DNA from 2 places in the Psychrobacillus sp. Z16_25 genome. Region 1 is predicted to be linked to the other one. Evidence: predicted binding sites of a transcription regulator. Region 1 holds the regulator's gene; the other holds the start of a gene.
What was found. The regulator LexA, encoded in region 1, represses DNA repair genes until DNA is damaged. The targets are predictions, from matches to a motif close to CGAACATATGTTCG.
Positions count from the first base shown of each region.

Region 1 (3,144 bases):
CATCAATAGATAAAGTTCGGATTGTAGTAATTGCTAACAAATCAGATTGTAACGACATTAAATGACATCCTCTCGATCAATTTTTTTCTACAGCTTTAGTTTACCAACTATTTCAGGTTTATCAATGATTTATGCAATGATTCATTAATTCAGAAATTTATCTTTCTTAGCCTTTTTCACTTTCTCAGGCGTAATATCATTGCCTTCTGGATCAATAACCTTCACGCTTTCTATTGTATCACGCATGGTTGCACGAAAAGTCTCTAAATATTCCTTACGAAGCGCACTTTGCTCCTTCGCTTCTTCTATCGAAAGTCCAACCGTTTTGGACTTTTTAGATAGCTGACTGATTCTTGCTAGTTTTTCTTTACTTAACATATCTTTCATCCTTTCCATTATCCCTTATATAAAGGTATGAAAAAAACACACAGAGTGCAAGTTATTACTCTCTGTGTGCTTCTTCATATTCTTTGTATCTCCTATGAACGGTGGCTTTACTAATCGAAAAACCTAGGCCGTTTAAAGTGGAAGCTATTTCTTCGTAAGTCATATTTGCATTTCTCAGGCGAACAATCTCTTCAATAGGGATATCAATTCTATCTCTTCCCTCAGGATTTCCTCTGGTTTTTAGATTTTTCTCCGGTCGATAGCCATTTGATATCGCCTTTTTCATACCACGTTTAATCTTCGCATTATGAATTTTGCGTTGATACTCCTCCACAAGAGCCAGGATTTCTAATAGCATGGAATCCATTTCATTTAAATTAATGACTCCTTTATCTTGCAAGATGTATACAGTGGTATTGGTCTTTTGCAAAAGATGGAGCACGGCCATACGACCATTTCCTCGACCAATTCTTGTTTCGTCTTGAACGAACACTGCCGTAATTTCATGCTCTTTTATATAGCTAAGCATTTCTAAAAGACCTTCTCGTTCCACATCATAGCCACTATGCTGGTCTAGGAATACTTGTTCCACTTGAAAGCCTTTGCTCTCGGCAAAATCTCTTAGCTCTTCTTCTTGTCTAATTAAAGAAGTCTCCTGGGTTGATTTGTCGGTGCTTACACGACAATAGATAACAGATTTCATTGTTCAGAACCCGCAATCTCTGTATTTTTTATAAGAAGGTAATCATCGTAATCTTTTTCACCAGGCACTTTTAGCACCTGTCCAGTTTTAATGTTAGAATCCTGTAGCTGATTTAAGTGAATCACAGTGTCAATCCAGTCAGTTTTCGGCTGATTAGATGCATATTTATTTGCTAGGCTCCAAAGATTGTCACCCTGTTTTATTGTAATAACCTTTTCCTCATCGCCATGAACAGCTTGAGAAAGGCTAAATAAGCTAATGAAAGATAAGCTAAGAACAAAGAAAAGTGCTATAAAATAATTGTTTTTAATCCAAGTAATCATAAAAGTCCCTCCATAAACAGAATGCTTGTTCGGTATGTATGTTATTATCATAATGCGAACATTTGTTTTTGTCAACAACAATTAGAACCTATGTTTGCATTTCGACAATGATACTGGTATACTACTATTAAGAAAATAATATAAGGTTGAATTAATACTTAAAGAGGTGAATTCATTGAAGAAAGCGTCCAAAAGACAGGAAGATATTCTTGCATTTATAAAAGAGGAAGTACGTAAAAAAGGTTATCCACCATCCGTACGTGAAATTGGTGAAGCGGTTGGACTAGCTTCTAGCTCTACTGTGCATGGACATTTAGCTAGACTAGAGAGCAAAGGATTAATTAGAAGAGATCCAACGAAGCCACGTGCTATTGAAATATTAGATGGTCTAGAAGCACCTGTGGAGAGACAAGGAGTTGTTCATGTCCCATTAGTAGGGAAAGTAACTGCTGGTCTACCTATCACCGCTATTGAAAATATTGAAGAATTTTTTCCTCTTCCTGAGACCTTTGGGACATCAGAAGACCACCTATTCATGCTAGAAATTATGGGAGACAGTATGATGGAAGCTGGAATCTTAAATGGAGACTATGTTGTTGTCAAGCAACAGCAATCTGCCAATAATGGAGATATAGTAGTTGCTATGACGGAGGATGACGAAGCTACTGTAAAACGTTTCTTCAAAGAAAAGAGTTATTTCCGTCTTCAGCCTGAAAACTCTTCTATGGATCCAATTATTGTGAATCAGGTTTCTATTTTAGGGAAAGTGGTTGGGGTCTACCGTCATATTCAATGATTTTTATTGACAACTCATGACTAACAAAGTAAGATTCTAAAAGAGCCGATATCACGTCTAAACAAAAAGTGGACATTTTGTTTAGACCGTAAAACCCCCCTTGCTTACGAGCTAAGGGGGGTTTGTTTTTTCTGTATTCTAGGGATAACATTCATCCCTTGTAAAAGAATTTTTGCATCCTCATTGAAATAATGTTCGATATCATCACGTACCCATAACTCAGGATGCGCTTTTATCACTGCTCTTATACCTCGAATATCGAATTTGGAGGAGTATATATTAATCGTATAAAGAATGCTTACTTCGTTTCGAGTTAGTGGTGGCAATCCACTCTCCTTTTGCTGTTTCATCGAATCGTAAAGCTCTCTTGCTGAAGCTACAAGATGGTGTCTTCTTCGATCCAGCTGAAGCATGTAATCCTCCATCATTTTTTTGGTAGCTAGTATGTCTAACTTCTCCATGTTCTCATTTATCTTCTTAATTATTTCTTCTATATTATTCATTTTTCCACTCCTCGAACACGTCTAATAAGCAAATAGTCCATTTAAGAATTCACTATTTATTACTGGTTCAAAGCCTCCATCTAGAACTTTCTTATTAGCTGAAGGACCTGTTAACTATACCCCCCCTTTTTCAACTCTAAACATGCAAAATAAAAATTTTTAATTACCTTTGAAATGGAAGAAGACAAGGTAGAAAAAATCTGACTTTTAGGCAATAAAAGTATTCCTTCCTTCTTGGATCCATTTTTTGGTGAAAGCTATCCTTACTCAAGTCCAAATGGTGACCATGTTTGCAGTTTCTTGCTGGATACAGATAAGGCTTTATTAGACATAATCCGTACCAACCGCTTACTTCTTGAATATAGTAAAAAAAGCTGTGTCTTTCGGGCACCAAAAATGTTCAGAAGGAGAAGTGTAAATGAAAAAATGGTT
Region 1 is NZ_JBXEOV010000001.1:322,505-325,648, reverse strand. Features, by position in the region: gene tkt (transketolase) at 1-58, opposite strand, end outside; gene AC1VU3_RS01580 (DUF896 domain-containing protein) at 145-378, opposite strand; gene AC1VU3_RS01575 (YneB family resolvase-like protein) at 443-1,090, opposite strand; gene yneA (cell division suppressor protein YneA) at 1,087-1,413, opposite strand; gene lexA (transcriptional repressor LexA) at 1,589-2,209, shown strand; gene AC1VU3_RS01560 (hypothetical protein) at 2,314-2,712, opposite strand; gene AC1VU3_RS01555 (hypothetical protein) at 3,131-3,144, shown strand, end outside.

Region 2 (3,144 bases), 110 kb from region 1:
GCAGTTGGCTCGGAACTGTTACTCGGGCAAATCGCAAACACAAATGCGCGCTTCATCTCCTCGCATTTAGCAGAGTTAGGTATCGATGTTTTCTATCACACTGCTGTTGGAGATAATCCTCAGCGTTTATTAGAGGCGATTAAAATCGCAGAGGATCGTGCAGATCTGTTAATTTTTTCAGGTGGTTTAGGTCCCACAAAGGACGATTTAACGAAAGAAACCATTGCAAAGCACTTGAACAGGGAGCTGGTGCTCGACCAAAACGCCATTCGTTATATCGAAGATTTTTTTAAGCGTGCTGGCCGAGAGATGACCGAGAACAACAAGAAACAGGCTCTTGTATTTGAAGGCTCGACAGTACTGGAGAATAAGCATGGGATGGCACCTGGTATGCTAGTTTCTACCGATTCTCATACATACCTCTTGCTTCCTGGACCTCCTAGTGAACTAGAACCAATGTTTCAATTTGAGGCAAAACCATTATTACCAAAGCTTCTAGGTGATGAAGAGACGATTATTTTATCACACGTGATGCGATTCTATGGAATTGGAGAAGCGGAACTTGAAACGAAGGTTCAGGATTTATTGGACAATCAAACGAATCCTACCATTGCTCCACTGGCATCCGACGGTGAGGTGACGCTCCGACTGACAGCGAAAAGCCGCTCGGAGGAGGAAGCATGGAAGCTGATTGAGCAGCTTCAAGGAGAAATCCTCAACAGAGTAGGAAAATATGTATATGGCTACAATAACGAGTCCTTGGCTTCTAAGCTAAGAGATTTGTTAATTGAAAATGAATTAACTATTTCCGCTGCCGAAAGCATGACGGCTGGTCTTTTCCAATCGGAGCTTGCTTCCGTTCCTGGAATGGGAGTAGCCTTAAGCGGTGGGATGATTACTTATACAGAAGAAGTAAAAATAAACCAGCTTGGTGTCAAGGCAGAAACAATTGAACAGTTTAGTGTCGTTTCCAGCGAGGTTGCGGAGGAAATGGCTTCTTGCGTAAAAGAAGTATTTAAGACAGATATCGGTGTCGGGATAACCGGTGCTGCTGGACCAGATGGCCATGGTGACCAGCCGGCAGGAACCGTGTGGATAGGGATAGCGTTCAAAGAAAAGCTACTATCCTATAAGCTTAACCTTTCGGGAATGCGCAATACAAACAGGCTGAGAACAGTAAAATTCACCATACAATACCTCATTCGGCTATTGCGTGAAGAAGGATTATGACAAAAGTTATTTTTTAACGAAAAACGGCTCAGAATTCCATTTTGGGTCGTTTTTTGCACACACAATAGTATTGTCGAGAAAAATAAACGAATAAACGTTCGCTTTTTTCTTGAATATTTCTCAGAAACCGAGTATACTAAAGTTAGTAAAAAAAATGATAGTTTCTAGGAGGAAATACATTTGGCTAATGATCGCAAAGCAGCGTTAGAAATGGCTTTAAAACAAATAGAGAAACAGTTTGGGAAAGGTTCTGTTATGAAGCTTGGAGAAAAAACAGATCGTGAAATCTCCACTTCCTCCAGTGGTTCTCTTGCGTTAGATGCAGCACTAGGTATAGGCGGCTATCCACGTGGTCGTATTATTGAAATATATGGTCCTGAAAGCTCAGGTAAAACAACGGTAGCACTTCATGCAATAGCCGAGATACAAAAAACAGGCGGACAAGCTGCATTTATCGATGCAGAGCATGCGCTTGACCCTGTCTATGCACAAAAATTAGGTGTAAATATTGACGAATTACTTTTATCTCAACCAGATACAGGAGAGCAAGCCCTTGAGATTGCTGAAGCGCTTGTTCGTAGTGGTGCTGTTGAGATTATCGTTATTGACTCAGTAGCAGCGTTAGTACCAAAAGCAGAAATTGAAGGAGAAATGGGAGACTCTCATATCGGGCTTCAAGCACGTTTGATGTCTCAGGCGCTACGTAAGCTTTCAGGTGTCATCCATAAATCTAATACAATTGCTATCTTTATCAACCAAATTCGTGAAAAGGTAGGGGTAATGTTCGGAAACCCTGAGGTTACACCAGGAGGTCGTGCCCTAAAGTTCTATAGCTCTGTTCGACTAGAGGTAAGACGTGCGGAAGCTATTAAGCAAGGTACAGACATTATTGGTAACAAAACAAAGATCAAGATTGTGAAAAACAAGGTTGCTCCGCCATTCAAGACAGCAGAAGTGGATATTATGTACGGAGAAGGTATCTCACAAGAGGGCGAAATCGTCGATATGGCCTCTGATTTTGATATTATCCAAAAAAGCGGTTCTTGGTATGCGTATAATGAAGAGCGTATTGGTCAAGGACGTGAAAACGCGAAGCAGTTCTTAAAAGAAAATCCATCTATTAAGAACGAAATTGCAACTAAAATTCGTGAATCTCTTGGAATGGCAGCTGGTTCCTTTACAATTGCTGCACACGAAGAGGAAGACGAAGAGGAATTTGAGCTACTTCTTGATGATAAATAATAGTTTGCTTCGATTATGAAGTTTAGTAGGATATTGGTACGAAAGGTGAAAGACTAGAACGGAATTCAATTTCCGTTGTATGGTAAAAATCTGTATAAACGGGTTCTTCACCATAAGTTAGGGATGACTTATAAAAGAAAAAGTTGATTGAAGTGTCGGCTGGCGACTCCTAGGGGATAAAGCGCGTGCGGAAAATCCAATTGTTTCGGAAGCATCCGAAACAATTTAGTTGGAGCCGCGCCCCCAGGAAAGCGTCCAGCCAAAACGGAGATCAACCATATCTTATAGGGAAGAACCGAATAACAGGAAGGTCTCTCATATTTTGGGAGACCTTTTTCTTTTCCTAATTTGATAGAATAGCTATAGATACCTTATCTAGCAGGAAATTACGGAGTATAAATCTTTTATTGTCGGAAAGAATATTCTTCTCGATTCCTTGACAGAGTATTTCTACATCTATACAATTAAAATTGTATAATTTCTTTTATTGAATGAATAAAACGCTGTACAAAAATGCATTAGCATTGCATGTATGTACCGACTGAAACTTAAATAGCAATAGGGGGTGTTCGAATGACTGATATTATCATTCCCGCTTTGCTTGGACTTCTTGTCGGTGCCGTTGTTGGTTCTTTTGTTGGTTATTTATATCTGAAAAAAGTGAACGATTCA
Region 2 is NZ_JBXEOV010000001.1:210,636-213,779, forward strand. Features, by position in the region: gene AC1VU3_RS01005 (competence/damage-inducible protein A) at 1-1,230, shown strand, start outside; gene recA (recombinase RecA) at 1,411-2,472, shown strand; gene rny (ribonuclease Y) at 3,046-3,144, shown strand, end outside.
Region 2: recA (recombinase RecA) is a predicted target of LexA. The motif match lies at 1,318-1,331, and genes of this name have one in related genera.